3 regions of the Pseudalkalibacillus sp. R45 genome follow, and region 1 is predicted to be linked to each of the others. Evidence: riboswitches for the same ligand, from Rfam matches in the RefSeq annotation. Region 1 holds a riboswitch; each other region holds the start of a gene.
The links. Region 1 has a riboswitch for cobalamin ahead of metE (5-methyltetrahydropteroyltriglutamate--homocysteine S-methyltransferase). Riboswitches for the same ligand answer to the same signal wherever they lie in the genome.

Region 2: it holds a riboswitch for cobalamin, as region 1 does, so the genes downstream of both, ACTWQL_RS17270 (ribonucleoside-diphosphate reductase subunit alpha) here and metE (5-methyltetrahydropteroyltriglutamate--homocysteine S-methyltransferase) in region 1, are expected to answer to the same signal.
Region 3: it holds a riboswitch for cobalamin, as region 1 does, so the genes downstream of both, ACTWQL_RS19130 (acyl-CoA thioesterase) here and metE (5-methyltetrahydropteroyltriglutamate--homocysteine S-methyltransferase) in region 1, are expected to answer to the same signal.

Annotation. Positions count from the first base shown of each region.
Region 1 covers NZ_JBQQCL010000010.1:18,500-29,387, forward strand. Annotated here, with positions in the region: gene ACTWQL_RS16430 (hypothetical protein) at 345-554, shown strand; gene ACTWQL_RS16435 (hypothetical protein) at 812-961, shown strand; gene ACTWQL_RS16440 (glycoside hydrolase family 3 protein) at 1,009-2,781, opposite strand; gene ACTWQL_RS16445 (endonuclease/exonuclease/phosphatase family protein) at 2,778-3,677, opposite strand; gene ACTWQL_RS16450 (glycerophosphodiester phosphodiesterase) at 3,980-4,873, shown strand; gene metE (5-methyltetrahydropteroyltriglutamate--homocysteine S-methyltransferase) at 5,093-7,402, opposite strand; cobalamin riboswitch at 7,629-7,823, opposite strand; SAM riboswitch class I at 7,880-7,994, opposite strand; gene ACTWQL_RS16460 (TetR/AcrR family transcriptional regulator) at 8,168-8,716, shown strand; gene ACTWQL_RS16465 (serine hydrolase domain-containing protein) at 8,781-10,217, shown strand; gene ACTWQL_RS16470 (hypothetical protein) at 10,336-10,716, shown strand; gene ACTWQL_RS16475 (histidine kinase) at 10,828-10,888, shown strand, end outside.
Region 2 covers NZ_JBQQCL010000011.1:41,688-52,575, forward strand. Annotated here, with positions in the region: gene ACTWQL_RS17250 (NCS2 family permease) at 1-220, shown strand, start outside; gene ACTWQL_RS17255 (glycerophosphodiester phosphodiesterase) at 455-1,300, shown strand; gene ACTWQL_RS17260 (DnaJ family domain-containing protein) at 1,598-1,993, opposite strand; gene ACTWQL_RS17265 (ribonucleotide-diphosphate reductase subunit beta) at 2,161-3,210, opposite strand; gene ACTWQL_RS17270 (ribonucleoside-diphosphate reductase subunit alpha) at 3,200-5,437, opposite strand; cobalamin riboswitch at 5,683-5,884, opposite strand; gene ACTWQL_RS17275 (hypothetical protein) at 5,962-6,183, opposite strand; gene ACTWQL_RS17280 (YwgA family protein) at 6,372-6,881, opposite strand; gene ACTWQL_RS17285 (HD domain-containing protein) at 6,895-8,187, opposite strand; gene ACTWQL_RS17290 (hypothetical protein) at 8,447-8,647, shown strand; gene ACTWQL_RS17295 (GerAB/ArcD/ProY family transporter) at 8,631-9,737, opposite strand; gene ACTWQL_RS17300 (Ger(x)C family spore germination protein) at 9,769-10,888, opposite strand, start outside.
Region 3 covers NZ_JBQQCL010000014.1:54,957-65,844, forward strand. Annotated here, with positions in the region: gene leuS (leucine--tRNA ligase) at 1-726, shown strand, start outside; cobalamin riboswitch at 801-995, shown strand; gene ACTWQL_RS19130 (acyl-CoA thioesterase) at 1,140-1,613, shown strand; gene ACTWQL_RS19135 (rhodanese-like domain-containing protein) at 1,848-2,156, shown strand; gene ACTWQL_RS19140 (rhodanese-like domain-containing protein) at 2,251-2,520, shown strand; gene ACTWQL_RS19145 (sporulation protein Cse60) at 2,605-2,796, shown strand; gene ACTWQL_RS19150 (NUDIX hydrolase) at 2,848-3,339, shown strand; gene ACTWQL_RS19155 (GNAT family N-acetyltransferase) at 3,540-4,022, opposite strand; gene ACTWQL_RS19160 (NAD(P)/FAD-dependent oxidoreductase) at 4,042-5,298, opposite strand; gene ACTWQL_RS19165 (hypothetical protein) at 5,488-5,868, shown strand; gene ACTWQL_RS19170 (putative polysaccharide biosynthesis protein) at 5,950-7,590, shown strand; gene ACTWQL_RS19175 (DUF6884 domain-containing protein) at 7,637-8,071, opposite strand; gene ACTWQL_RS19180 (pseudouridine synthase) at 8,163-8,885, shown strand; gene ACTWQL_RS19185 (PRC-barrel domain-containing protein) at 8,951-9,589, shown strand; gene ACTWQL_RS19190 (DeoR family transcriptional regulator) at 9,721-9,939, opposite strand; gene ACTWQL_RS19195 (potassium channel family protein) at 10,281-10,888, shown strand, end outside.

The sequences.
Region 1 (10,888 bases):
AACATTACTAATAAATACGAAAAAACATGATTCCTCAAGTGCCGTGTCCGGCACTTTTTTCTTTTAGGCTGTTAACGCAAACTTTGTTGCTCTTGCACTTAAAGGAAGTATAAAATACTTTCTTCAGTATAAGGGCAACTAATGCTCGACCTACAAAAGGCTTGGTCTCGCCAAGTTTTCTTTAAAAGTCGTTGATTTCCGCTCCAGGATGCTCGCTTTCCGCGGGGCGTGCGGTGAGCCCACTCGCGCCTTGCGCGACCTCAGGAGTCTCCTTATCAAGGAAGCATTTGTGCTCCTGCGTCTACAAGTAAGTCCTGTCGAAGCGAGCTTCCTCGTCGCATGCCTTGCGAGGAGATTATTCAGGTAGTAGGCACGCTGACCCCACAGGACAAGGAAAGCTTCCCAGCGTTACATCGCACGGAGAAAATGAGATTTTCATTTTCGAGGAGTCTCGCACCTTGCTCGCCAATCAACTTGCACAAGGTGGCTTTTTTAAAATTACTCAAAAGCAACAATCTTTTAGAAAAGAGCCTTTACATTTAAAGAAAGTATAAGTACTTTCTTCAATATAAGCGCACAAGCTGGTGGCTTCGGAAGCAATTCACCGCACGAAGGAAAAGCGATTGCTTTTTCGAGGAACTAAGGCTCACGGCTTGGCTTGCCAAGTTTTCTTTATGACAAATTTCTTCTCCTATATCCTCTATATCCTCGTTCCCATTTTTAGGTCTATCTGCGTGTTTATTGGTATACATATCCACTCGAATGGGAATGAGTGATAAAATAGGGGTACACAACCGTTTAAGGAGGAATGATGGATAAGGAAAAAGAATTGATCAACGAAATCAGGGGATTGATCAAGAACTTTCAAAAAGATCTTCCAGAAGAGAAACGATTGGAAGTGTTTCATCAAATCATCTACCTAACGGGTCTGCTGACAAGAAAGAATCGGCATAATATATAAAAGGCGCAAACCTTTGAAAAGGTTCGCGCCTGTTTTTGTTTTCAAGTTTAATAAGATAATCCGTGTCCGTATTCGTAGAGATCAGGTATCGTGACAGGGAGTTTTCCTGTCGGGTTCACTTCTCCTGTGATGACTTTCGCGAGCGCTTTGACCGAAATATCACGATATCCGTATGTCAGAACATTAGCGTCGACATCAGGGAAGGCCATGATGTCATATGGATTCCGCATCGATGCGACAACGACTTCCTTGCCGGTTTCCATCAACTCGTTCACCAGCTGCTGTTGGGCGTCATTCAAGTTTGCGCTGTATGCGGTGACAATCACCGTCTCTGCATCCGATGCCTGTTCAACAGAGTTCGAAATTTGAGCTGCGGTCGGACTAGTATTGGTAGCATACGCTTCTGCCGAATAGCCTTTCTCCGTCAACTGATCAGCCAGTAATCCGGTATTTCCGATCGAAGGCCCAGTGACGAAGAGTTCACGGTCAGAATCAAGCGGAAGCACATCGTCGTTTTTAACAAGTGTAACGCTTTCTTCTGTCATTTGATCTGCAAGCGCAAGGTTCTCTTCTAAGCCGATGTCTTCAATCGCATCCTCAGGTACGTTCGGTTCATGGAACAGCCCGCGCTTGAACTTCAGTTCGAGAATACGGAAGACAGACTGGTTCAATCGTTTCTTTGAAATTTCGCCGCTGTTGACGGCATCTAACATAGCATTGTAAGCAAGCGGTACATTCGGAGGGTTTAGTAAAATGTCTGCTCCAGCTTTAAATGCCTCAACCGGCACACGGTCAGGAGGGACGACATTGGCTCCTGACATACCAAGACTATCGGTGATGATGACCCCGTCAAAGTCCATTTCCTCACGCAGCAAATCGGTCAAGATCGGTTTGGATAGGGTGGCAGGGAGACCTGAATCATCTAAAGCAGGAACGACAATATGCGCAGGCATGATCGCATCGATTCCTGCTTCAATTGCTGCCTTGAACGGTTTCAAATCTACCTCGTGCAACGTCTCTAGATCATGATTGATGATTGGAAGACCGTAATGGGAATCGACATTCGTATCGCCATGTCCCGGAAAATGTTTCGCGGTCGCCATGACGTCTTCGTTTTGATAGCCCGTCACTTGAGCGGCGCCCATCGCTGCCACAAGATCCGGATTTTCAGAGAAAGAGCGGACCCCGATTACAGGGTTTTCCGGATTCATGTTCACATCCAATACTGGTGCAAGGTCCATGTTGATACCAAGGCTTTTCAGTTCCATTCCCATGATTTCAGAAGATTGGCGGGCATAGTCGGTAGAACGGGTCGCGCCGAGGGCCATATTCCCTGGAAAGACGGTTGCAGGCTCTGTCACACGTGCGACGACACCACCTTCCTGGTCTGTCGCAATCATCAATGGGATTGGCATCCGCTGATCCATCGCGATATCCTGTAAACCATTCGAAAGGGCATTCACTTGTTCGAAATCAATCGGTGTACCAATGTTGCCGGTCCAGTTGAAGTAGATCACACCTCCGATATGATACTTTTCAATCGCTTCCTTGAAGTTCTTCGCCCCTCTGTTTTGATTGAGATTTGTGTCTTCATAATTCGGGTCGGTCGGCGTCTGGCCATAGACATGGATCATGAACAATTGCCCGACTTTTTCCTCGAGTGTCATGTGCTGGATCTTGTTCTGGATCCATCCTCTCCGTGCTTCCTCATCATCCCAGCCCGGCTTTGTCGGATCATCCCAGGATGCATTTGTCATCCCAGGGACTAAGAGAAAGAGCGAAATGATCAGGATCAACGTGGTTGTGCAGAACTTTTTCAAGATTCGTCATCTCCTTTCAAAATAGGTCCATTATCGCCTCGGGTCAACGTGATATCCGCAATGACAGGCAAATGATCTGAGGCTAGGGTGGATGATATTTCACTATGCTGAACGGTCATGTTATCAGACGTGAAAATATAGTCGATCCGCTTTGTAGGTGAAAGGGCAGAGTATGTAAATCCTGGCGAATCATCTCCTGCAACAGCCCATGCGTCTGTGAACATATCGAATAATGGTGCGAGTTCTGGAGCTTCCGGTGTGGCGTTCATATCGCCGACAAGGATCTTATCTCCAGCTTGTCCCTCGAAAATATTCAACATATCATCCACTTGCATCGTTCTGATCGTTGGATCGCCTCGATAGTCGAGATGGGTGACATAAAATGGGACAAGAGCGCCTTTTACATTGATGATCGCTTCAGCAAAGCCTGGCGAAAGCTTCGGTTCCGGCTCAGCATCTTGTGTTGATAGTCTTGTAATCTCTTGATTGGTGGCTTGGACAATTGGATATTTACTGAGTACAGCTACGCCAAATTGTCTTCTAGGGGCATCTTCAGAAACGGGGTCAAAATCATAGATTGGGGCGAAAAAGTAATGCATGTCCAGCTGCTCGGCAAGATCCTCGATGATGTTGTCATTGTTGCTTCGGGCTCCCCAATGGACATCAACCTCCTGCAAACCGATGATCTCGGCTCCGGACTCCTCAATGACATTGGCAATCCGATCGATGTCATAAGCGCCGTCCGAACCTGCACCAGCATGGATATTGTACGTCATTACACGGACATCCATTTCTGTACCGTTGGAAGCATCTTCGGCGAATGTCGTTCCAGTTCCGCCGACCATCCCAAACAAAATCATTCCTAACACAGCAATACGTACCAACAACTTGAACACATTCAAATTTGTCCTCTCCTTTGCTATGTAATCGCTTACATGGAAAAGTCTAGCAACAGCTGGTATAGATGTCTATACGACTATGCTCCTTAATATCCAAATATAATATGTTGAACCATGGGACTCAGGGATGAATTAAGAGGAAAGGAGAGGGAAAATGTGAGTAATGAAGTGATTGAAAAGGGATTTGATGAGGATAGGTTAACAATAGTTAATCAACTCTTTATAAAACAAGAATAGTAGCTTCATAGTTTCGGTCTATCCTTTTTAATGGATTTACATATAGAAAGGATGGAACAACTATGAAAAAATTATTGAGAAATGGCGTTTTGGCTGCAGCACTTGTAGGTATGGGAACGACGTTAGTATCCCCGGCGACAGCTGCTGATCAAAGTACCGAAAAAACAGGTTTGAATCCGAATCAGATTTTGAATGTTGCACACCGCGGAGCTTCAGGTCATGCGCCTGAACATACCCTTCCGTCTTATGAGTTAGGGGAAAAGATGAAGGGCGATTATGTGGAAGTCGATCTTCAAATGACAAAAGACGGTGAGCTGATCGCGATGCACGATGAAACGCTCGATCGTACCACTAATGGCACTGGTCTGGTGAAGGATCATTCGCTTGAAGAAATCAAACAACTCGATGCTGGTTCATGGTTCAACGAAAAGTATCCTGAAATGGCGAAGGAAGAATATGAAGGGGTACAAGTTCCGACTCTTGATGAAGTGATCGAGAAATTTGGGAAAAGTGCCAACTACTACATCGAGACAAAATCCCCGGAAGTCTATCCGGGAATGGAAGAAAAACTCCTTGAAACGCTAGAGGAACATGGTTTGACAGGACCGAACAATCCTTCCAGCCAGGTGATCATCCAGTCTTTTAGCCCTGAAAGCTTGAAAAAAGTCCATGAACTTAATCCGAAAATTCCGCTTGTCCAATTGCTCTGGTATACACATACAGCGACAATTACAGACGCGGAACTCGAACAATACAAACAATACGCTGTCGGTGTCGGGATGAACCACGATCAGATTGATGAAGCTTATGTACTAAAGGTCAGGGAACACGACTTGCTGATCCATCCGTATACTGTAAACGAAAAAGCAGACATGGAAAAACTCCTCGACTGGGGCGTGACCGGGATGTTCACGAATTACCCGGACCGTCTCCACGAAGTATTGGAAGGCAGATAACGAATATAAGGTTTTAGGCGTCTCGAAACAGCTCAATTCGGGACAGAGAACCGCGAAATTCTCTATCTGCTGTCTCGAAACAGCTTTAATTGGGCCAGAGAAAGAGAATTGCATAAAGTCTCTGGTGGCCCGCTACGACTTCACGAAAACCCATATAACCAAAAAAGGCTGACCCAAACACCTATGAATTTGGATGTTTCGGGTCAGCTTTTTTATGCTTTATCTTTCATTGACTAAAATCTTTTGAGTTTCTTTCTCCCGAATTTGTCTGGCTGCTTGGATCATGTTCGTAAGAGCTGCAGTTGTTTCACTGATTCCCCGTGTTTTCAATCCACAGTCCGGGTTAACCCAGAATTGGCGGGGATGGAGGACTTTCAATGCCCGTAAGATGTTTCTTTCGATTTCATCGACCTCGGGAATGCGTGGACTGTGAATGTCATATACGCCCAGCCCGATCCCCTTTTCATAAAACTGTTTCTCAAAGTCTACAATCAATTCTCCATGGCTTCGAGCTGTTTCAATCGAAATGACATCTGCATCCAATTGGTCGATGGTGTCCATGATTTCCCCGAACTCGGAATAACACATATGGGTATGGATCTGTGTCTCATCTTTTACAGTACTGGTAGCAAGCTTGAATGCATAAACGGCATCCTCCAAATATTGTTTTTGCTTCTCGGTTTTCAATGGTAACCCCTCACGTAATGCAGGTTCATCAACCTGGATCATATGGATCGCCTGTTCTTCTAAAAAGCTGATTTCTTTTTGCAATGCCAGTGCGATTTGTTTCGTGACATCAAACCTGCTTATATCTTCCCGGACAAAGGACCAATTCAAGATGGTTATAGGTCCAGTCAGCATTCCTTTTACCGGTTTATCTGTCAACGATTGAGCGTAGCTGATTTCTTTTACGGTCATCGGTTCTGTCAACGCTACATCTCCGTAAATGATCGGCGGTTTCACGCAACGGGAGCCATAAGATTGAACCCAGGCGAATCTAGTAAAGGCAAAGCCATTCAATTTTTCCCCAAAGAACTCAACCATATCGTTGCGTTCAAATTCTCCGTGTACCAATACGTCAAGACCAAGCTCCTCCTGACGATGGATCCATTCATTTATATTATCTTCAATAAAAGCGTTATACTCTTGATCGGACCATTCACCTCTACGCCATTTCTGTCGCGCTTGTCGGATTTCTGTTGTTTGCGGGAGACTGCCAATCGTGGTTGTCGGCAATAACGGAAGCTTGAAAAAGCCTTCATGGATTTTTTGACGTATAGAAAAGTGTGTTCCTCTTTTGGGTTCTACACCTTTCCAACGCTCCATTTCTTGTTGGACGTCTTGACTATTAATGGCAGGTGATTTCAGCAGTTCTTCTCGACAGCGTAATTGCTCTTTTATTTTTTCTTTAATCGCATCTCTTCCATAATTCAATCCCTCTGTCAAAACAACTACCTCTTCAAGTTTCTCATCAGCGAATGATAGGGCGTTTTTCAGGGCAGGATCCAATTCCTGTTCAGTTGTGACCGTGACTGGAACGTGCAAAAGGCTGCAAGAAGGTTGGATAATTAAACGCTCTTTACCGACTTCTGAAAGGACGGTTTCGAGCACTCCTATTGTTTTATCCAGATCGTTCCGCCAAATATTGCGACCATTGATCACGCCTGCTGCAAGGGTTTTATCGCGTGGAAAGCCGTGTTTTTTCAGTGCTGCTAAATTCGCTCCTCCATCATGGACGAAATCAAGACCAATTCCAGAAACGGGAAGGGAGACGACCTCTTCATAATGAGATACAGCCTCATAATAGGTCTGAAGCAGGATTTTTATGCTCGTTAGTTTGTTGTCAATGGTTTCATAGACGTGTTTGAAAGTGTTGATTTCTTCAGCTGTTAACGTAGTTGCAAGGATCGGCTCGTCGATTTGTACCCACTCAGCACCAGCGCTCTCAAGTTCTTGCAGCACTTGTATGTAAAGGGGAACAAGTTTATCGAGTAATTGGTTGAAATTTTTTTCGTCAAACCCTTTTGCTAATTTTAAGAATGTAATAGGGCCGAGGATGACCGGCTTTCCGTTAATCCCAAGATCTTTAGCCTCCAGAAAATAGGGGAGTAAGCGGTTTTCTGTAAGCTCTGGCTTTGCGTCAGGTCCGATTTCAGGCACGATATAATGGTAATTGGTGTTGAACCATTTGGTCATTTCTGATGCAACGGCTTCCTTATTCCCACGGGCGATATCAAAATAGGTTGCTAAAAGGACATTCCCTTGTTGATGATGAAAACGGTCGGGGACAAAGCCGAACATCACAGCTGTATCAAGGACATGATCATATAGACTTAAGTCACCGACAGGAATCAGGTCGATCCCGATCTCTTTTTGCTTTTTGAGATTATGGATTCGAAGGTTCTCTAATTTAGTTGATAGTTCATTTTCAGATATATTACCCTTCCAAAACTTTTCCAGTACTTCCTTCCATTCTCGTTTTTCGCCTATTCTTGGATAACCGATTGATGAACTTGCTGCTTTCGACATGTTCATTCCTCCCATTTCATAGTTTGGACAATAAAAAAGAGCTCTCCCATGTAAGTGTCTGAACCTCTCCGTAACTACCAACAAATTTTTGATTTAAATGTTGGTTTGGAGGTCTGACACTGTTCACATGGAACAGCTCCTGTTTTGACAGCATGATCAAACTCAGCCTGTGATGACAGACTGATACCGTTAAAACGCTCAACACCTCCCTATTCCTCGTAGGTTCTAGTGCAATCAACAACAGGCAGGTCTCCTGACTTATGATCTTCACATACCTGCGCCTTCCCATCTTTATAAGATAGTGACATCTGGCAGGCTGCTCCCAATTACAGTGGCGGGACCGTGCCGGATTTTCACCGGACTTCCCTTTTAAGTTGAATAAGCTCAGTAAACGTATTCAACACCTGAGTGATCTACAATATTCAGTTTCCGTGTATATGAAAAAAACCTCTATAAGAGAGGTTTACATACACACCTCTCTTATTTCTCAAAGCATATGCTTTGCTGGAATTGGCACCACAATCAACACATATATATGCTGATAGGTTGCCGGGTTTCATCGGGCCAGTCCCTCCACCACTCTGAATAAGAGATACGATTTGATTGATTAAGAGCATACTAGCATTGAATAATTGACCTGTCAACGACCGGATCAATAAAAATCAACTGTAAAATGACAACAATCGAATGGCTTCGGGGTAAATTGACAATCAATCTAAATCGGAATATAATTTGGTTGGTTGACCAAATTATTGGAGTGAGATGATGAAAAAGGATGACAAAAGACAACGACTGATTGATGCTGCGTATAAAGTGTTTGCTCGTAAGGGTTTCAACAATGCATCCATTAAAGATATTGCAAGAGAAGCGGAAATTACACCTGGTCTAGTCCATTACTATTTTAAAAGTAAGGAAGAATTGCTGATCTCTGTCCAGAATAGCATTCAAAAAAGCTACCAGCAGCAATATGCTGGGAAGGAAACGCACGAGCTTAACTTGCAAGAAACGTTAGAGGAAATCAAATCACGTGTTGAAAATGATCCTGACTGGTATCGATGGCGATATGAATTATTTTCACTTGGTTTGAAAGACGAAAAACTTCAGGAAGAACTGGCTTCAATCCTCGAAAATGGAAGAAAAAGCTTATCTATGCCCATGAAACAGCATACAGAAATGAATGGGAAAGAAGATCAGCTGGCTGCCATCCTGCTGGCATGTTTCGATGGACTTGCCCTACAAAAAATGGTCTATAAGGATTTCGATCTCGAGGGTGCTTATCAAAGTCTAGCAGAAATGCTCGAAATCTATTTTTAAAAATAGGTTTCTATTTTTACACAATATTGGTTGGTTGACCAAATAAAAATGGTGGGTGAATAGGTTGTTACGAATAGTAGTAGTTTTGTTGATTTTGTTTGCTCCAAATGTGGCACTAGCAGAAGAAGAAAAGTCCCAAAAAGAGTTGCTTGAGAATTTTATGGAAGAAGCGATGGAAGAATACAAGATTCCTGGAGCATCTTTAGGTGTTGTCCAGAACGGAGAGGTGACCTTCAAACAATCTTTTGGAGAACAGGGAAATGGGGAGCCTGTGACAAATCAAACACTTTTTACGATAGGGTCCGTGAGTAAGCCGCTTACAAGCCTCGGTATCATGAAGCTGGCAGAAAAAGGAGAGATCAATCTGGATGTGCCGATCGATACTTATATTTCCTTTGATTATGGACAATCGGATAGTCGATACGAAATAACCATCAGGCAACTGCTGTCTCACACAAGCGGAATCGGTACATATGAAGGCCTTCAAGTAGCCGATCACAATTTGAGAGGGAAAGAAGCGATTGCAGAAGCTGTGGCAGTACTGGAACCAGTCGAACTCAATGCTGAGCCTGGGGATATCCATCAATATAGCGCTGCCAACTACTTGCTGCTTGGAAAGATTATTGAAGAAGTGTCAGGGATTTCTTTTGCAGAATATATGCAAAAGGAAGTGTTTGCAAGCTTGGGAATGGATCGAACTTTTGCTACATATTCAGAGGCGGAAAAATCAGGCTACCAACCTGGTTACCAATCGTGGTTCGGAAAGCCGGTCAAAAGCGATCTTTGGTTTGATGACAGCGGCGCTCCTTATGGGTATATGGCCTCTACAATAAATGATATGACAACGTTCATTACAAGATTGGCAGATCGAGAGAGTTTGTTATCTGAACCTTATGGAACGATGTATTTTTCCCCGGAGGTCCATAGGAAAGAGGATTACTACTATGGTTTAGGCTGGAGAATGAACACCAATGACAAGGATCCTTTCATTTTCCATGGCGGAGAAACGCCGGATACAAGGGCAGAATTATTCATCAGCCAATCTAAAGATTATGCCTTTGTATTACTTACAAATAAGAATAATTTTTCAGAAGTCATGCAGACGATCCACATGAAAGAAGGAATCAGATCAATCATTGAAAAGCAAGAAGTGATGCCGTTACCGGAAATGAGCTACAAAATGCAACGGCTCACGCTATTAGCAACAGTTTTGATCACAAGCCTTTCCATTTGGATGGTCGTTCACTTAATCAAGAAAAAGGTATTGCATAAAAAGGTGTGGGCTGGCTTAGCAACAGCATCGATGGTTTTCGCGATTCTGCTCATTCCAATTCTGGCTGCTATATTTGATGCACCCTGGCATATATTCGTTGCTTATGGTTCAGAAATGGCCATATTAATCCACGTAATGATCGGTGTTCTAATGGTCAATGGCATTTCGTCTTTAGCGATCTTAGGATGGAAAAGGAAGAAGGGGAATACTCTGTCCCAATCAGCATAAGTTACAGAAAATCTACTGAGTGACAAATGTCATCTGAATGTTATGACACTGCTTACTGATGTGCGGAGATCTCAACGTGATAGTGTAGTGGTAGTTCCTTAAGAAAGAAGGTGAATGTATGAAGACCATCTTGATGACGGGCCTGGGAATAGGAATCGTTTCGGGAATTGCCGCTATCTTATTGTATGAGGTATTGTGCTATCTTTTAGGAGTGACCTTCGAACAATTGAATCCTGTATCCATCATGATTGCTTCGGTCATCGTGAATATGATTGGAGCGATGATCTACTCGTCTCTTAAAAAGAAGACGTCCAGCCCGAGAATGTATTATGCAATGATCACAATTGGAGTTGCATTATTCCTTTCATGGATGGATTGGGCCTATCCGCCTGAACCTGGAATCGCAGGTGTCGCAAATCCGATTCATGCGCTTGTAGCTTCGCTTTCAATTGCTTGGATTCCAGTCTGGGTAAATAAACGTACTCGGAAACCTAGTTGAAGGAAGAAAGAGTATCCCTATAAATAATGAGCTCCATTTTCTCCGCTAATTTCCATTTTTGCATGTTACGATAAGTAGTGAAGTAGAAAATAATAAGCGACGTGATAAAAAATGAAACGTCTATTCGATTGGGGTGAATTCGGATTGTTTCCAAAGCAGTTCGGAATGTTCC
Region 2 (10,888 bases), on a different contig from region 1:
TCTTTCGAAAATCGATTGGAACACCTTTGACGAATCATTCCCGGCATTCCTGATCATATTGACGATGCCACTTACATCAAGCATTGCAACAGGAATCGCACTCGGATTCATCTCTTATCCGCTTTTGAAAATTGTACGAGGCAAATGGCGTGAAGTCCATCCTCTCGTCATGTTGTTCGCCGTCTTATTCTTCATCCAATTGGCTTATGTGCCACATTAATAGAGTTGATCTAAGGAATCGCTTATGGGCGATTCCTTTCCTTTTGCCTATTTTATGAAACTTGTCTTTTTGCGTTATTGCCACGAATTGCCTACAGTCAACATCCCCTTAACAAACTCTCGGCCTTTGTACCCCTTTTCATCCATAAAAATTATATTCAGGTTCATACCATGTTAAAAGAGCCCCGTTAGTGTAGGTACTGTATTCAAAACTTAACTGAATGGGGATGAGCGTATGTTTACTTTTACAGGAAAAAGGCTCGTAATGGCATTGTTCACTTTATCTATCGTTGCAGTTTTTCTAGCATTACCGATCGAACGCGCAGCTGCTGTAAGTCATGGGCATGTTGAAAATGTGGCACATCGCGGAGCTGCAGGCTATGCGCCGGAAAATACGATGGCTGCTTTCCGGAAAGCGTTTGAGATGAAAGCAGATTACGTTGAATTGGATGTACAAATGAGCAAGGATGGGGAACTCGTCGTCATTCATGATACTACTGTAGACCGGACTACAAACGGCACAGGAAAAGTAAGTGACCTTACATACGAAGAGCTTCGCGCTCTTGATGCAGGAAGCTGGTTTGCACCTGAATTTGAAGGTGAGCCGATTCCAACTTTTGAAGATGTGTTGGATGGAATGCGTGGTAAAACAAAACTCTTGATTGAACTGAAGGCCCCTTCTAACTACCCTGGAATTGAAGAAAAAGTGGCTGAAGTATTGAAGGAACGGAATATGGATAAGCCAGAAAACAATTCCGTCATTGTACAGTCTTTTGATTTCGATTCGATGAAGACCTTCCACAACCTTTTACCTGAAGTTCCGATCGGTGTGCTTACTTCCAACTATCTCGATCTTACAGATGATTCCTTGAATGAATTCAAGTCGTATGCCGATTACGTGAATCCGCACAAAAATCAAATCGATCGTGCTTTAGTCGATCGTATCCATTCTCTCTACATGGGAGTCATGCCCTGGACAGTTCGGGCAAAAGAAGACGTCCAGCCGCTTCTTGATGCAGGTGTCGACGGCATCATCAGTGATTATCCTGATTATGTACCGAGGAATTACAAAAAGCAGTAGATATACCATTTCATTGCTGACCTGGAGTTAAAAGACGAAAGACCTGATGGAAGGAAATGTTTCCATTCAGGTCTTTTTGATTGAAAATAGATAATTTCTATTTTGAATTCACGAAATCCGCTGTACTTTTAGGAAAAAATGAGCATTTCGAGATCTCAAAGTGAGGATGCTTCCGGTCACCTATGTGAAAACCATTTGTTATCTACAAAAATCGAGGGTAAATGCAAAAAATATGAAATTATCTACAAAAATGGGGGTGTCATCTACAAAAATGAAAAATTATCTACATAACGCATTTTATTCCGCTGGCAAGTAATCCTCCATCTTCAATTTTCGTTTCTGTGCAGGTGGAGGACAAGTCAGGTTGTAATTGAAAATCTTCTTGTTGATTTCCTCGACAGACTTCCGGATGTTATATTCACTTGAGTAGGACGCCAATTCTTCTTTCATCCGCTCAATTTCCTTTTCCATCTGGATCCATGGCGGTAGGATATTATTGTCCTTCATCACCTTATTCAACAGACGGTCAGGATTATACGAATGGTCCCCATCCAACTTCAGGGGTTTACCTTTCCCTTTCAAGTTCTCAAAAGCACCTTCCTGTTCAGCGCGTTTGATGATATCACCAATCAGATCGGAATACTGGATCTCATCAACTTCCGACTTTTTCTTCCCTTCATTTTCCTTACTCACGTCGACCCCTCCCTGCTAATAATTATGCTTATTATTAGTAATACGGGATTGATCACGAAACTCCTTATCCTATTTTTGGCAATCTAGTGAATTTTTCGCTTCTCTCGCTGGAATGTCGCGAATTTCACTATAAAGATTCCTATAAGCAATCATAATAAAGCCTTCTATTAAAGATCGTCAAAACCGTTATCATCCGAAACCTTCGTATATTGGCGGGATTTTTGTTCGAAAAAGTCACTTTTCCCTTCATTCACCGATTCATAGGCTTTGATCCATGGCATCGGATTTTTGCGATGTTCAGGATAAGGTCGCTCAGCTCCAAGCTGATTCACCCGCTTGTTTGCGATGAATTTGATATAGGAATCAAGTTCGGATGACGTGATGCCAGGGAACCGATCTCCTAAAATGTAATTCCCCCACTGAATTTCAAGCTCTGTCGCTTTTTCGAATGTTTTCCTGACAAAATGCTGTGCTTCTATCGGATCTAAAGAAAATTCCTCTATGACAGCGTGATAGATTTTCGTGAACAAATGGACGTGGAGCTGTTCATCCCGGTTGATGTAATTGATCATCGTCGAAGTGGACACCATTTTTTGGTTCCTTGCAAGGTTATAGAAGAAACTGAAGCCTGAGTAAAAGTTCAACCCTTCTAGTACGACGTCATAGACGATTGACTCTAAGAACGTTTCCGGTGTCGGGTTTTTCACGAATGATTCATAGCCTTCGATAATAAATTCATTCCGCTCCCGTAAGACTGAATCATGCTTCCAATACTCGAAAATCTCATCCTGCTTCCTTTTATCGACAAGACTTGAAAGAACGTAAGAATATGACTGATTGTGGACGACCTCCTGAAAGGCAAGGACCGTCATCAATGCCGTCAAACTCGAATCTGTCAAATAACCGGCCACCCTGTTCGCATAATCTGTCTGGATGCTGTCGAGAAATGCGAGCAAACCGATGATTTTGTTGAAGGCTTCTTTTTCGTCTGCTGAAAGCTCTTCGTATTGCTTGCGATCACCTGACATATTGATCTCGAACGGTGTCCAAAAGTTTGAAAGCATCTGTTTATACAACGGGTAAGCCCATGTATAGCGAACATCGTCCCAGTTCAAGACATTCGAGCTTTGACCATTCAAGATTCCCGTGGAGGCGTTCGGGGCTTCTGGCACATAAAGTTCTCTCAGATTCAAGGTTTCAGTCGCATCAGCTTTCACAAGAATCACACCCTTCTACATCTTCGTGGGAAGTGGACCGGACATAGTATGTCGTCTTCAATCCAGATTTCCAGGCTGATAAATGCAGGTCTAGAAGTTCTTTCGCTTTTACTGTATTCCGTACATAAAGATTGAACGATATCGATTGATCCACATGACGCTGCCTCACCGCATTTTGGCGGATGCTCCATTTTTGGTCGATATCATACGCACTCTTGTAGAACCAGGTCGTTTCAGGTGACAAGTCTGGAGCCGTCACAGGGATTTTCGAGTTTTTCTTTTCTTCTGCATATTGCTTTTTAAAAATCGGATCGATACTCGCAGTGGAGCCTGCAATGATACTTGTCGAGGCATTCGGTGCAACTGCAAGAAGCCAACCGTTCCGGACGCCATCTTGTTGGATGTTTTCAGCTAGATTGCACCACTCCGCACTTTCATACCCTCTCTTTTTAAAATAATCGCCTGTACTCCAGTCGCTGCCTTCAAATGTCGGATAAGCCCCTTTTTCTTTTGCAAGGGCATGGCTTGCCTGGATCGTTAGGAAATTGATTTTTTCATAGAGCTGATCCGCGAATGCCACCGCCTCTTCCGACTCCCAGCGGATCCCTTCCTGTGCGAGAAGATGATGCCAGCCGAACGTCCCTAATCCGATCGCTCGGTATTTGTCATTAGTCAAGATCGCTTGCTTCACTTCGATTTTATTTTTGTTGAGCTCGATGACGTTATCAAGCATCCTCACCTGGATCGGAATGACCCGCTCCAGCACCTCTTCCTTCACGACTTTCGCAAGAGAGAGACTTGATAGGTTACAGACAACGAAATCACCAGGTGTTTTTGTGATGATGATTTTTCCATCTGTAGTCGTTTCCTCTTCAACAGTTGTTGCTGATTGGTTTTGCGTAATTTCCGTACAAAGGTTGGTGCAATAGATGATGCCTTCATGATGATTGTTATTAAGGCGGTTCACCGTATCCTTGTAAAACATGAACGGCCCGCCAGTTTCAAGCTGACTGATCATGATCCGTTTCATGATATCGATCGCCGGAACTGTTTCCCGTGAAAGCAACGGATGATTGACGCATTGTTCGTACTTTTCCCGGAAGCTCCCTTCACCTTCTTTTTCATCGTAAAAATCATCAAGCTCGAATCCCATCTGTTTCTTAACCTCGTGTGGATCAAACAGATGCCATTCTTCACGGTTTTCTACTTTTTCCATGAAGAGATCTGGGATGACAACGCCCGTGAACAAATCATGCGTCCTCTGCCGTTCATCACCATTGTTCAACTTGGCATCGAGGAATGCGAAAATGTCTTTTCCGAACACAGGATAGTAGACTGCCACAGCACCATTCCGCTGACCGAGCTGATCGACGTTCACGGCTGTCGTGTTCAGTTGTTTCATCCAGGCGATCACCCCGGATGAAGTGTTTTTATAACCTTTTATGTCAGACCCTTTGCTACGGATCTTACCAAGGTAGACTCCGATACCTCCACCTGCTTTACTGAGCATCGCGATATCTGTATTTGAGTCATAAATTCCACGTAAACTGTCATCGACTGTATCAATGAAACACGAGCTGAGCTGCCCATGAGCTTTCCCGGCATTTGCAAGCGTTGGTGTAGCGACTGTCATGTAGAGATTGGACAGCACCCAGTACGCTTCTTTTACAAGTTGAAGCCGATTTTCCTTCGGTTCAGGCATCATCAATGTCATCGCGATGACCATCCAGCGTTCCTGAGGCAGTTCGTACAAATGACGATCATGATCCCTTGCTAGATAACGGTCGGCTAACATTCGAATCCCTGCATATGTGAACAACTCATCCCGCTCAGGTACAAGGGCGGCATCAAGCTCATCCACTTCCTCTTTTGTATAATTTTTGAGAAGTTCCTTATCAAACAGCCCTTTCTTGATGAGAGATTGCAGCAGCCCATGGAAGTTTCCGTAACCCGGTGCTTGTTCACGGTTATGTGCCGCTTCCTCATAAAGAGAGTGGAGATGGATTTTGGAGCAGACATACGTCCAATCCGGTTCTTCTTGTGTGATTCGTGCCATCCCTTCGAGCAGCAACAGGTTGACCAGGGCTTTTTTATCTGTCTCATCCCATTGCAGTGCAGTTTTCTCGGTGAAATCCGCTATATCCAGTTGTGGAAATCGATCTGCTAGCTTTTCAGTAAGATCGATGATACGTTTCGGCAAGCGCTTTTTATTCAGTAAAGTCGACATATCCATTCCTCCATTTCTATGAATCCATTAAAGAAAACTTGGCAAAGCCAAGCCTTGGCGCTGCTGATCCTTAGTAGCGCTTATACTAAAGAAAGTATTTTTATACTTTCTTTAAGTGTAAAAAAACCACCCGGATATCGAGTGGTTGAAACGGAGACGATATGACATTGAGAGGGACCTTAAAAAAAAGATCCACGCCCGAACTGAATAGCCGTCCACGCTTCAACCCTCAATCCCCGAAGAATTGAAACACTCAAGCTCAGGCAGGTCTACTGACTCTTGCTTCATCCTACTAGGAACCTTCCCATATAAGCACCTATTGCTAGACTCTCTTATACAGTGGCATATTCCGTTCGTCGACAATTACAGTTGCGGGGACAGTTCTGGATTCTCACCAGATTCCCTATCAAGTCTCCTAACGAGACACCTGTCGCTTGAATAATATCAATATATTGTGTTGTTAATCTTACATTCTCACTAAATGTAGTGTTTGTCAATATGATTTTTAATATTTCTGCTCCTATTTAACAAACCATATTAAAAGGCACTCGGCGATAGAAAACGTCGCCGATATGCCTATTTAATTTTTGCTCTTTTCTAAAAGATTGTTGCGTTTGAGTCAATTTTAAAAACTCACCTTGTCCAAGTTGATTGAAGAGCAAGGTGCGAGACTCCTCGAAAATGAAAATCGCATTTTCTTCGTGTGATGTAACGCTCCAGAAGCTTTCCTTGTCCTGCGGGCTCACCGCACGCCCCGCGGAAAGCGAGCATCCTGGAGCGGAAATCAACGACTTTTAAAGAAAACTTGGCGAGACCAAGCCTTTTATAGGTCGAGCCTTAGTTGCCCTTATACTGAAGAAAGTATTTTATACTTTCTTTAAGTGCAAGAGCAACAACGTTTGCGAAAACAGCCTTGTTTTTTCAAATGTTCGCCTTACGATACAACCGTTTGGCTTTTCAAATCCTCGATATATCGGAATGCCTCTTCGATTTCTTCTTCCGTATATTTCTGTTTTTGTTTGACGACTTGTACTTTTTCAACTACCTCTTCTTTCGGAAGGTGATTGAAATAAAGGATGGTTGAAATAAGCTCAAGGATGCGTGAAGGCTGTTCATTCATCGATGTAACACACTCCTTCAACGGCTCCAGATCCAGGTCATAATGCTTTAAGAACTGTTCACCCTCACCTGTCAGTGTATAGCGATACTGATAATAGCCTGATACCTTTTCTCTCGTCTCTTCGATAAACCCAAGATTACAAAGTTCTTCGACGCGCAAGGTCAATTCCTCTGAATATGGCCCATAAAAATGAAACTGATATTTTTCTCCAAAAGGAAAGTTCAACTTTTTAGCGATATATACCATTTTCTGAAGCTTCTTCCGTCCTACGACCTCTCTGGCATAATCGAACAATGCAACCAACCGCGCATGATGCTCAAGCACGAAGAATCCCCTCCTAAAATTCTAATATTTCACTGATTTTTCTCTTTAGATCCTCATCGTCTATTTTTTCTACTAGATCTGATGGATAATACAACTTGTGATCGGTCCGTTTTTTACCTGAAATCGCTTCGACCACGGTAGACTCTCTAGACAGTTCCCGGTATTCCCCGCTCTTCATCAAAAGGTGGATCGGCAGGCGTTCTTCTTCCTCACCTGGACGATAAAAGTCATAAGGAAGATCGGATGACGAATCAACGATCAAATAATAATCCGGGTCGATTCCAGCTTTGACGAAATACGTATAAAGCCTATGCCAATGTTCCATATGGACGTTTGGGTTGAATTCCATATACTTGAACAGACGTCGATTCAAAAAGCGCTCACAAAGATCGCTGAGAATCACATCCTCTTCATCCTGCCAGGCCTGGAAATAGAACTGGATGATCCCTTCGTCGAGCTTGAAATAGTCATCGAGATCGACGTTGTCGTTGAATAACGAAACAAAATGGATCGGCTCTAATTTAAACGTATAGCCTTCCTTGTAAAGTGCTTTTGCACGATGGAGGATTTTCGACAGGATGACCTCCGCACTTCGCGTCACTGGATGGAAATAGACTTGCCAATACATTTGATAACGGCTCATTATGTAGTCCTCTACAGCATGCATGCCACTATGTTTGATGACGACCTGGTCTTCTTTCGGTCGCATGACCCTCAAAATCCGTTCGATATCGAATTGACCATAACTGACTCCCGTGAAATAAGCATCACGAAGCAAGTAGTCCATCCGGTCTGCATCGATCTGACTTGAGATCATGCTGACGACAAGCTTGTTTTCATAGGTTTTTGCGATGACCTCGGAAACCTTACGCGGAAAGTCATCCTCGACCCTCTTTAAGACGCTGTTTACTTCTGTATCCCCTAGAATGATCGATTGTGTAAAATCCTCGTGGTCAAGATTGAATACTTTTTCAAAGGAATGTGAATAGGGGCCATGTCCGACATCGTGTAAAAGTGCTGCTGCTAAACAGAGGATGCGCTCATCATCGTCCCAATGAGGTCGCCCTTGAAAAATTTCAATGATCCGACGAACGATTTCATACACCCCGAGCGAATGGCTGAACCGGCTGTGTTCAGCGCCATGGAACGTCAAAAACGTGGTGCCGAGTTGACGGATCCTTCTCAAACGCTGGAACTCCTTCGTTCCGATCAAATCCCAAATGATACGATCACGTACGTGGATGTATCTGTGTACAGGATCTTTAAATACTTTTTCTTCGTCTAATTGTTGCAGCATATAGCTCATCGCCTGGCTTGATACCCCTTTCTCCTTACACATGAAGAAACTGCGTCTCTATATTGATGGGAGAACTGACTCAAAAAGGTCAGCCTCTCTCATGTTGTTTTTTCGACAATATTACAATTATATATTCTCTAAAATGAAATGAAAACCTCTTCGAAAAAAGTGAAAAAGCTTACTTTCGTTCCACTGTAAGTCGTAAGGTCATAGAAAAATTTTTTTTGAAGAAAATAAAGATGGACAGTTTCGGACGGAGGGTTTCGAGATGAAAATCATCGGTATTACGTTTCTTCTATTGGTCGCCATCATCACCCTGATATCTATTTTGGATTACCACCTGGGTACTTATTTTGAATTTACAGATCAATTGAACCCATTTACAGTTCCTGATGAATTCGAGTTCTTGTTGCTATTCATTCTTTGTTTATCTTTAATTGTTCAATTTTATTTCATTGTACGCCGTTAATACGTTTACGATATTTTACAGATAGGATGAGCAAGACTAGAAAAGGTATTCCGAGCTGTAAAGGTAAATGGATATAGAAAGGTACTAATTGCATTCCTTCTTCTAAATGTTCAGAAAAGTTCGAGGTGATTGTAAGTGCTGCAAACAAAATCACCAAGCTGACGGGGTAAAAGAGCAGCTTGAATTTGGTCACATTGAAGACGGACGCCGTACATGCTACAGCCACGTAGTAGAAAAGCGAAACTTTGAAAAACATGCCGATGATCAAAATGAAGACCCCGATGGCATCCAATCGTTGGATAAAATCCCCTATCTCGATCCGACTGATCGTCATCAATAACGGAAAAGTCGTCCGTGCAGCAGAGTCTGCGCCAAGAACTGCAACGTCCATAATGGCAGTCACCGCAAGGATAATACCACTTGTCAAAATAGCAAATATTCCAGTAGTTCTAACTCTATTAGTCTTATTTACATACTTGAAAAGCATCAAAAAGGCAATCAATTCACCAAATGGAAAGGTCAGTGTCATTGGAAAAGCCGTTTGCAATATCAGTCCCCAACCCTCACCAGTGTATGGCTGTAAATTTTTCAACTGAACAGCTTTAGAAGCGAATAGTAATCCTATACCAAGTACAACCAATCCCGAAAGGATAGGAAAATAAAATTCGCTGGTCCTTGCTAGTACTTCGATCCCTTTCGAAATGACATAAAGGGATGCAAGAATCATGATCGTCAAAATAACGAACATTGGTGTTTCCACTAGGGTTGCAGAAAGCAATAATTCACCAAAATCACGAAGGACTCGGGCAGCTAGATAAATGAAATAAAGGATGTATAGGAATCCGACCACCTTGCCGAAAACGTTCCCAAATGATTCTTGGAGCATATTTACGAAATTGTTTTCTGGCTGATAAAGGTGGATTTGGGTATACATCCAAAAAAGCACAAGACCTGCTCCCATTCCTATCAGTATCGCAATCCAAGCTCCCTGTTTTGCTTGTAGACCGAGTCCAACAACAACAGCACTGCCAAGCTGGAAGAACACCATCAATACATATAATTGTAAGGTACTTATTTTCACCTGTTCCACAATTATTCCTGCTCCTTGCCAATCGATTTACTCATTCAGTGTCAGATGGATAGATTGTTTTCGTGCGTAGTCCCGCTCGTCGGATCTGAACATTCGTGTTAACGGTCACTTCAGCTTCAGAAAAGAGATTTCCCCAATCTTTTTCAAACTCTTTCCAAACCTTTGGTTGTTTCCGATAAAGTTCCTCGCCGAATCCGAAAACATCCAATTGCTTTTCTTGTGCCGAACGAATCGCTTTTTCAATTTCTTTTTTCAATTCTTTTTCAGTTTTCTGTTCCAGGTGATGAACGACTTCAGAGGTTTCAATTGCTAATGGACAGTTCACCTCGGCAATATTCCCTTCCAAATCCAGGTCCACTTTTAACTGAGGGAGATCTTGTTCCATGTTGACTTTGAGAGATGTTTTCGACCGGATGACTTCGATCGCGATTTTATCCTCTTCTTGCCTACAAGAAAGATTGATGATGGTACTTTTTATTTTCCCCATTGTTAAAAGAACTCCTCTCGCGTCTCGATCTGTCACCCACTCTTGTAAACGGTCTCCTTTAAAAATACCTAAACCATCAATGACCAAATTGGGGTCCCCCGCAAGATCCTCCTCTATAGAAGGATGCATATCTGACTTGATTCCACTGATGATCGGCTGTCTCTTTTTACTGATGATCGTTTGTATGAATTCATCAACGGTCGTCGTCACGCCAGTACCGATCATATTTTCTGTATTCTTCAGACTACCTGTGATCTTGCGGGCAGGTATTTCTTCAAGTGGTGTCAGTTGCCGCAAAAGTTTCTCTGCACTGTTCTCTCGAGCAATCAATATATAGATTTGTGTTCTGAACTCCGGATCTCGATCAAGGAGATCAAGCATGTCACTCAAGCCTCTCCGGGCGATTTCTTCACTTACGATGATCGTGCTCGTATGGGAAAAAAACATTCTTCTAGGAACAGAGTTTGCACCTCTTCTCAAAGCCTCGAAAATGGTATCACCCGTCGCAGTGAAAACAATTACGGGTGGATTTTTGTCAGATCCTCCAGAGAACCTCGAAGTGGAACTATTAGGTCCTGCAACCTGAAATGAGACTTTATATTGTCCTTCTTCTGTCAGGTCGAAGCCCATCCCCATCACAAGAGCCAGATCCGTCAATTGCCGG
Region 3 (10,888 bases), on a different contig from region 1:
AACCAGGGCATGATCCTTGGTGAAAACAACGAGAAGATGAGTAAGTCGAAGGGGAATGTTGTCAATCCGGACGAAGTCGTGAACACACATGGTGGAGACACGTTACGTCTTTACGAAATGTTCATGGGACCACTTGATGCGAGCATTGCTTGGTCTGAAAATGGATTGGATGGCTCCCGACGCTTCTTGGATCGTGTATGGCGTCTATTTGTAGAAGAGGACGGTACGGTGTCTGGTAAAATTCAAGATGTAGAGCCGAACGAGCAGTTTGAGAGGGTTTATCATCAGACGGTGAAAAAAGTTTCTGACGACTTTGCGGAGTTACGCTTCAACGTTGGGATTTCCCAAATGATGGTCTTCATCAACGAAGCGTATAAGCAGGATGTTTTGCCGAAACCATTGATGGAAGGATTCATCCAGTTGTTGTCTCCAGTTGCTCCTCATATCGCAGAGGAAATTTGGGAGAAGCTCGGTCATACTGAAACGATCACGTATTCGAACTGGCCATCGTTCGACGAATCGAAGCTTACAGAGAATGAAGTGGAAATTGTCGTCCAAATCAACGGTAAAGTCAGAGCGAAATTGATGGTTCCAACAGACGCTGATAAAGGTCAATTAGAAGAGATTGCATTGGCGGACGATAAGGTAAAAGAAAACATCGACGGTAAAACGGTTCGCAAAGTCATTGCAGTACCTGGCAAGTTAGTCAACATCGTCGCAAATTAATATTTGTAGAGATTGATCTCGATTACGAGGTCAATCTTTTTTTGAAATGCTATAATGGGTAAGTGTAAGTATAATTTCATACCTTGCTTTATGGTGGACTGATGTTCAGGATCAGTTCTTAATAGGGAAGCCGGTGAGAGGCCGGCGCGGTCCCGCCACTGTAAGGTCGAGGTTCCAACAACATGCCACTGTTCCTCCAGGGAATGGGAAGGGTAGCTTTGGAACTGATGAAGCCGAGCCAGGAGACCTGCCATAAGGAAGAACACAGAAATTCCTACGGGAGATAGGAGGGTGTTACGTGCAAGAACGACGATGGAAGTACCATGCTGTAGCTGGTTTTGATCCTCTTCGACTTTAAGCGGCATCTTCTTTGGTGGAAGGTGCTTTTATTATTGTAAAATGGAGGGGTCAGAATGGAAGAAGCATATCCAGTTGAACGTTCGAGAATTATTCAGACAAAATTGGTTTTACCCCCGGATACGAATCATCTACAGACGATATTCGGAGGAAAGGTTTTATCTTACATTGATGAGATAGCAGCACTATCTGCGATGAAGCATTCAAACAGTGTCGTTGTAACAGCATCAATTGATTCGGTCGACTTTTTGTCATCTGCTAAAGTTGGGGATGCTCTCGGGCTTGAAGCTTTTGTGACGTCTACCGGCAGGACATCTATGGAAGTTTACGTGAAAGTGTTCTCATCCAATCTATTAACTGACGAAAAGACGCTGACGACAGAATCTTTTCTGACAATGGTCGCAGTGGACTCAGCTGGGAAACCGATGCCAGTTCCGAAGGTCATTCCTGAAACACCAGAGGAAAGGCGACTTTATCAGACCGCACCCGCGCGAAAAGAAAATCGCAAAAGAAGAGCGATGATCCGTTGAATATTTTAGGCCAGCTGCTATTGTAGCTGGCTTTTACTTTTGAAATTTTCGGTTTATCGACGAACTTCAAATTCCCGTCGATAAAGTTCCGTATTTTGTAATTAAACCTCGATCTTTACTTCCATCTTAAAATCTGAAATCAATTCCTTTACTTTTGTTAGTGAAGTTCGTAAAATAAGTGGCGGAATGATCAAAATAAAGCATGATGATATAGATATTGAAAGGGTGTTGAGCATGGAAAATGAACTAAATACGATTACGCCTGCAGAAGTTGAAAAGCTTTTGAAGGAAGGGAAGAAAATCTCCATCATAGATGTTCGTGAAGATGAAGAAGTGGTAGCAGGGAAGATTCCTGAAGCGAAGCATATCCGCTTGATGGAAATTCCCGACCGTTTAAAGGAAATTGAAAAAGATCAAGAACACATCATGGTTTGCCGTTCGGGTAGACGCAGTGAAAATGCAGGACTGTTCTTGCAAGAGCAAGGCTTTAAAGTAAAGAACATGGTAGGCGGCATGCTTGAGTGGGAAGGCGAAACAAAATAATTTATCAAGAGAAAGGGGAAACGGAGAGATGATTTGGGGAGTAACCCTGTTCGTGTTAGCTATATACATCTTCTTCTCCTATCTACTTCCTTTTATGAAACTGAAAACATTTCAACAAGAGGCTGTAGACCAGAATGACTTTTGCATGATCGATGTGCGTGATTATCAATCTTCTTATCGGAATCCCTTTCCGATCATGACAAAAAACATTCCGCTGTCCTACCTGTCCCGGACGACCAAAGAGGAAGAAATCTGCGATCGGGATATCGTCGTTATTGCAGAATCCAAGTATGTTGCAGCCATGGCGGCGCGGATTTTAAAGCGGAAAACAGATCGATTCATTTATTATGTAACGGTTTCCTGACAAAAGTAGAAGTCTTTCGTCAAAGGATTTCAGGCACCCTCGGGTGAATTTTACGTTGAACGTATAATTCAGGGGGGTGTTTTTTTGTTGCAGGTCAAACTCTTTGAAGCAGAACATGAGCAGGATCTAGAAGACGAGATCAATGAATTTCTCACCCAGCTGCATGAATCAAAGTTCATTGATATTAAGTACGAAGTCTCGATGGCTGTTGATGAAGACACGGAAGACTTCGAATCTCTTTACAGTTTTTCAGCAATGATCCTTTATCGGGCATGATGGATGGAATAATGATAGACTAATAGGAAAACGGTTTGGGTGTGTGAAGACATGATTCGCTTTTGTATATGTTTTCTGATAAAAGGATCTCAAGTTTTGATGCTCAATCGCAACAAAGCACCGAACAAAGGCTTGTGGAATGGGGTCGGTGGAAAGCTCGAGCTAGATGAAACCCCTGAACAAAGCGTCATCCGTGAGGTGTCAGAGGAAACAGGTTATCGTATCTCTTCGCCATATTATGGGGGAATCGTCCGTTGGGAAGTTGACGATAAGGAAATCGGGGGAATGCATGTTTTTATCGTAAACATATCAGACGAGGTCACCTATCCGACTCCTGAAAAAATGGATGAAGGGATCCTGGACTGGAAGGAATTGTCCTGGGTGCTTGATGAAGATAACCAGGGAGTCGTCAGCAACATCAGGCACTTTCTCCCCGATATGTTGCAAGGCAAAGAAGCTTCTGACTATCTGTGCATCTACCGGGATGGCAGACTGTCGCATGTAAAAGAAATGAGGCTGGGACAAATGAATTTTGTTCAATAGAAAACCGGGACAATTTGTCCAGATTTTCTTTAGTGATCAATAAATGAAGGCACCGCTTCGTCAACAACCTTCGCTTTCCGCGGGCACGGCCTCAGCCTCCTCAGAAAGCACAAACCGCTTTCTTCCGGGTTCTTCGACTCGTGCTGTTCCCCCAGGAGTCTACGGATGTTGCCTACGCTTTTCGTCTTTCATGTTATGGTTCATCTTTTCTGTTGGCAGTTATAGTTTTGTCCCCGACTCCTATATACCTCTTCAGCTTTTCTTCGGATACCCATCAAGCCATTATCATCGTTGTCCAAAACTTCGAAACCGAATTGTTTGTAAAGTCCATGAGCATCTTTCGTAACTAGCATCAATCTTCTTAACTTTTGTAAATCAGGATGAGTCATGATTTCAGACATCATCCATTTGGATAGACCCTGTCCTCGATGGCGTTCATCAACAAACACATCGGCCAAATAACCGAACGTCGCATAGTCCGTGATAACTCTAGCGAACCCGACCTGTTTCCCATTTTGGAACAGACCAAAACAAAGCGAGTTCTGGACGGATTTTTCAACCGTTTCAACATCAATCCCTTTTGCCCAATAAGATTCTTCGCTTAGATAGTGATGGATGTAGTGAAGGTCCATTTCTTTTTGATCCATTGAAAGAAGGTATTCACCTTTGTAACTGTACCCCATATCCCAATCTCCCTCTAAGTTAATCTTTTGCTGCATTCGTGCCTGCAAGATGTCCGGTCACGAACGCGCACGTAATGTTGTAGCCTCCTGTATAGCCGTGGATGTCCAGGATTTCACCGCAAAAATACAAGTTCGGAACGAATTTTGACCGCATCGTCTTCGGTTCCACTTCCTTTGTCGAAACCCCTCCGCCCGTTACGAAAGCTTTTTCAATCGGTAATGTACCATTCACTTTGAACGTGAAGCCCTTTACCAATTTGGCGAACTCGCGTAAAGCAGTATGTGAGAGTTGACTGTAGACTGTATCAAGGCTGATTCCCGCTTTTTCAAGCAAAAAGTGGAGGTACCTCTCTGGAATCCATCCCTTCAAAACGTTCTTGATCGCCTTTTTCGGTTCTCCCTTCAACATAGCCATCAATTCCTGGAAAATTTCTTCTGCATTTTTGTTCGGCATGAGATCGATATTCATTGAGACATACCCATCTTTACTCTTTTTCAATGCTTTGACGACGAATTGACTACAGCGGAGTACTGCGGGACCGGATATTCCGAGATGAGTGAAGATCATGTCCATCCGATGAGTGATGATCGGTTTACCATTCGGTTTCAGGACACTTAAGGCGACATCACGAAGGGACAATCCCTGAAGGGTCTTTTCTTTAATGAATCTTTCATCCGAAGTAAGCGGAACTTCAGTCGGGTAAAGATCAGTAATCATGTGGCCAGCATCTTTTGCCCATGCATAACCATCCCCGGTGGAACCTGTATGCGGTACAGATTTACCTCCAACTGCGATGATCACTGCTCTGGAAAATATCTTTTCGCCATTCTTCAAATTGATTCCTTTTGCTTTTTTTCCTTCATAGATCACTTTATTGACGTCGGTTTTTGTACGGATGTCGACACCCAGCTCTTTAATCTTCTTAAGCATGGCATCAACGACAGACTGCGCCTTGTCATTCACAGGGAACATGCGCCCGTGGTCTTCTTCCTTCAAACGGATACCAAGCCCTTCAAAAAAGGAGATGATGTCTTCATTGTTGAAGATGTTGAAGGCACTGTAGAGGAATTTGCCGTTTCCAGGCACGTGTTTGATGATTTCTTCAATCGGAAGCCGGTTTGTGACATTACACCGGCCACCGCCAGAAATGGCAAGCTTTCTGCCAAGTTTATCTCCTTTATCGATCAATAAGACGGAGGCACCGTTTGAAGCACCTGCAACAGCTGCCATCAAGCCTGAAGGACCGCCGCCTATGATAATGACATCGTATTTCATAAGTACACCTACTTTTATTTATACTTAAAGAAAGTATAAAACACTTTCTTCAGTATAAGTGCAACTATGGCTCAGCCTTCACCAAGGATTGGCTTTGCCATGTTTTCTTTATCTCCTCTGTAAGATACCATGTTTATAGTACGTGTTCCAAATGTTATAAAAATTAGAGCAAGGAGGCTTGTTCGATCTATGGACAATCAATACACCCCATCTGTGACAGAAGCTTATATGCCAGAAGATGGCGGATGGACCACCTTTAGAGAAACTCCTGTATTATTACTATCGTTTCCAAAATTTGATCAACTCGTTCAAATCGACAATAGAGGGTATTCTTATGTATGGTTATATGACGAGGGGATGGAGGGCCATGTGTTTTGTTTCAAACTTAACAGCGGAGAAGAGCGTGCACTGCTTTTCAAAAATGATCATGCCGGTAAGCTGCTTCTAGAGCAAGAGGCTCAAGCTCTTTTTCATATCGCTTTGACCTCGACGATGCTCGAGGAAATGGACGATGATACACCATTATTATGGCTGCCGAACATAGAGTTCACTCCAAGACCGACACCTTAAAGAAAAGCTTTAGCGAAAGCTATCATACTATGGTAAAATACATAGGATTATACGAAATGGCATTGGGAGTTGGAACGTTATATGTCAAAGTTGATACGTGGCACGTTGATTTTAACAGCGGCTACTTTCTTTTCTAAATTTCTAGGGTTGATTTTTGTCATCCCGTTCGAATGGTTAGTGGAAACGGATAAGGTTTCCGGTGGGGCACTTTACAGTTATGCGTACACCCCCTACACGGTTTTCTTAAGTATTTCCACTCTGGGACTGCCGTTAGCGGTCTCGAAGTTCGTGTCGAAATATAATGCGTTAGGGGATTATGTGACCGGCAGACGGCTTTTGAAATCAGGACTTCTGGTGATGTCGATCAGTGGTTTCTTCGCGTTTCTACTGTTGTTTTCCCTGGCTGAATGGATTGCGAGCATACTGGTCAGCAGAGGTGGAACTAGAGGGAACTCTTTAGAAGACGTAACCATGGTGATTCGCTTAGTTTCTACAGCGCTTATCATTGTACCGATCATGAGCTTGATCAGAGGCTACTTCCAGGGATTCCAGTCAATGGGGCCTACAGGACTTTCACAGGTAATCGAGCAAGTCGTACGGATCGGTTTCATCCTTGTCAGTGCATTTTTAGTCATGGTCGTATTCAAGGGCGAAGTAAGTACGGCTGTAGGATTCGCAACATTTGCCGCATTTATCGGTGCGTTCGCATCACTGGTTGTTTTACTGTGGTACTGGAAAAAGCGGAAGCCGCATCTTAATAAATTGTTGAAAGATAGTGTGGATCATAAGATTTCCTTGCCGAAAATGTATAAGGAATTAATTAAGTATGCGATACCGTTTGTAGCAGTTGGGTTGGCGATCCCGATCTATCAATTAATCGATATGATGACAATCACTAAAGCTCTGCAACACGGACTCGGCTATGGTTATGGAAAAGCAGAGTCCTATTATGCCGTATTACAGATGTATTCTCAAAAATTGATCATGATTCCTGTCTCATTGGCGACTGGACTTGCGTTGACGGTCATTCCTTTGATCACTACGCTGTACACGAAAAAAGACTTTACAGTCCTGCAAAGTCAAATCACGAAGATATTTGAAATCGTACTTTTCTTGACTGTGCCGGCTGGTATTGGACTGGCATTGCTTGGATTGCCAGCATATTCGTTGTTATTTTCGAACAACATTGAAATCGGAGGCATGGTTCTTTCATGGTATGCACCAACGGCGATCGTCTTTGCGCTGTTCACAGTAACAGCAGCCATCCTCCAGGGGATCAACAAACAAAAATTTGCCGTATATAGTTTGTTGATGGGGATTTTCGTGAAATTGAGCCTGAACTATATCCTGATTGCGAACATAGGTATCGCTGGTGCAATCATTGGAACCAATCTAGGCTATCTATTATCAATTGTAATCAATGTCGTAATCATCAAAAAGTATGCTAAATATCAATTCAGACCTGTATTCAAACGCTCTATTTTGATTGGAATGTTCATAGGAATGATGGTGATTGCGGTTATTCTTGCTAAATGGGGAATTGAATCAATCGTAGGAACTGATTATAGAAGTACGTTTACTTCCTTATCCGTCCTGTTGATAAGTGTACTGGCAGGAGCAGGAGTCTATCTCTATATGAGTTATTTCTCGGGGCTCCTACAACACATTTTCGGAGATCGGATCGAACGAATTTTCAAACGTAAAAAAGCACGATCAAATTAAGGCCTTTTTTCCGAAAGGCCTTTTCTTTTGCATTAAAAATGAATTTTTATTCTGAGTTGCTTAATTGTTTATCAAACCAGGCAAGTTGTTGACCGATGCCAAGCCCTTTCATTGGTATCTCATATTCAAATCCCTTTTGCTCGAGTTGCGGCTCCAAATGATCTCGATATACTTTACCGCCATGGAGATAGACGATGACCTCTTCAGGGGATTCATACTTCAAAAATGTATCGATTACATTTCTTGCCCACACTTTCTTTTCCATGATAGAAAATGTCTTGATAGACAGATCATAGGGCTCCAATGTCTGATTGGGTAAAAGTAGTCCGTCTTTTGCATTATAAAAATAGAAACGGTCATAATGTTCTTTTGCATACTGCATTGATTTTTGGAACAATGGGCTTGTATAAAATTCAAGCACGGGTGCAGGATGGTCCAATTTTTTTCTGCCTGTAGCAAGTAAGCCGATTGATCGTTTCAATGGTACCCCTCCTTTTGGACTATTTTTATTTTATTATACACTTAAATGGAAAAAATAAGCTACAATTTTACATTTGTTGGGAGGTTATTGCGTGAGGATCGACAAGTTATTAGCAAATATGAACTACGGAAGTCGAAAAGAAGTTAAGAAACTGCTGAAAAACGGTCTGGTAAAAGTGAACGGTGAAATCTTGAAGGATGGAAAATCTCACGTTGAACCTGAAACGGATACGATCACAGTCGGTGAGGAGATTGTTCATTATGTAAAACACATCTATGTAATGATGAATAAACCGAATGGGGTCATATCTGCTACGGAAGACAATCATCATAGGACGGTCGTTGATCTCTTATGGGAAGAAGTGGCTTTACATAAACCATTTCCAGTAGGCCGTCTTGATAAAGATACTGAGGGTTTATTGATTTTGACGAACGATGGCCAGCTTTCCCATCGGTTGCTGGCTCCAAAAAAGCACGTGCCGAAAACATACTATGCGAAAATCGATGGCACTGTAACTGAAGACGATCGTTTCCTTTTTAAAAAGGGTGTGGAGCTGGATGATGGATATGTAACAAAGCCAGCTGAGCTGAAAATCCTCATGAGTGATACCCACTCTGAAATTGAGTTGACGATTATGGAAGGCAAATTTCATCAAGTGAAGCGAATGTTTGAAGCAGTCGGTAAAAAGGTCACTTATTTGAAAAGACTGCAAATGGGATCATTGAAGCTGGACCCGTCCCTTTCGCCGGGGCAATACCGACCGCTAACAACAGATGAAATCAAACTGTTAGAAAACGATTCTCCAAGTCCCTGAGAGTTTTATACCCGCTGCAGAAGGGTATTAATCAAACATACTTGAAAAAAAAAGGAGAATCTAAAATGCTGATATTCGGTAAAGATATCCTGAATCAGAAAATCGTAACGAATGAAAATGAAGAATCTTCGAAAAGAAAAGTAGAGGATTTGCTTCTAAATAAGAAAACATATGATTTAGATTATCTTCTTTTTGTAGAAAAGAATCCGGAAAAATTTGATGAGCCGAACCGTGTCGAGTCATCCATGGACAATGTGGTCAATAGTGCTGGAGGTCAAGCTGCTACAAATACTCCGCCAGTAACATCAGACGATACCTTTTCAAAAAGTTACAACAAAGAAACACGGTATATCTCTTTCAAAGATGTGACGGAGCTGACAGAGCATTATGTGAGTATAACAGGAGTCGAACAACAGCTTCATGATCCAGTCGAGTCGATTGCAACCTCGTCAATCGTGGGCAAAAAAGTCAAGACAGAAAGCGATGAGACATTAGGGAAAGTGATTGATGTCGTCATTGACTGGGATCACAGAAGGGTCGTAGGTCTGGCGCTTGCGGAAGGATTCTGGGCGAAGCTTGTATCCGAAGAGAACCGGTTCATGCGTCTGGAAGAAACGATGGACTGGGGTCCAGACCATATCATCGTACCAAATCACTTTAAAGACCACCTTGTTGAGAGTATGAATGAAATCTATCCAAGGTAGCAAGCGGTGAATGCTGAAGATAAATCAAAAAAACTGGCTCCAATCTCAATGGTTTATCGAGGTTGGGGCCAGTTTCTTTACCTTTATATGGCTCAGCCAGGTTAAGGTTTGGCTTTGCCAGGTTCTTTCATTTACGCTAATTTCACTTTTTTAGATGTCGTTTGCCATTTTCCCCTTGTTGGGCTTGACACCAAATTATTGTACGTTAGTACGTTTAAATCTCGCTGAATCGTTCTTTGTGTCGTACCGAATTCGTCGACAAGCTGTTGTGTTGTGACCGTACCACTTTCATTGATAAACATATAGATCGCTTTAACACGGTTCAACATACGTTCAGTCGTAGGACTCAAACAACCACTCCTTACCTTTTTTGCACTGCTACCTTACAACTTCAGTGTACCCACTGAGTGTTAATATACTATTAAAGTTTTGTTTAAATATTCAAAAAATTATGATTGCAGATACACTGGCCAAAAAGCGCTTGTCATAGGATACTGATGAAAAAGAGATGTGACTGACTGCCCTTCCAAGTCAGATTTCCGCAATACTCCACTGTACTTCTCATTTTCGAGTGGATTTCGGATAATAACTCCCCCACCTCCTAGTTAGAAATATTGTATAATAATTCTGTGAATAATTCAAAGTGTGTATCCATAATTTGTGTTATTGTCGTAATGGAAGGAGGAAAGCTGTGTTACTATTAAAACGATTTTGGGTGAGTGTCATCAAACTGAATACATTTTTCATTTTTTTATCAAGTCTGATTTTGATCGTAGGAAGTACGTGGATCATGGGTTTGATCGAGCCAGAGACATTTTCCAACCCATTCGATGCCTTTTGGTGGGTAATGACAACAGTAACGACTGTCGGCTATGGGGATTTCTATCCAAGTTCTGTCGGAGGTCGTATCTATGCTGTCTTTTTATACATAATCGGTATTGGGTTGATTGGAGTTGTCATCGGAAAAGTAGTAGATGGTTTTGCAATGATCAGGCGCAGGAAGGAGGAAGGGTTGTTGGACTATAAATACGAAGGACATATTGTCATCATTGGCTGGTCGCAAAAAGCGCGATTCGCGATAGAAGAAATTTTACAATCAGAAGATATCGATGAGGTGGTCATCATCGATCAATTACCGAAGTCACCCTATCTACATGAAAATGTCCATTACATCCAGGGGGACGCGGCACATGAAGAGGTACTCCTGCAGGCGAATCTACCAGGAGCCAAGTCAGTATTGCTCTTTGCCGATGACACAATCAAAGATCCTCTGCTTACGGATGGAAAGACATTATTGAT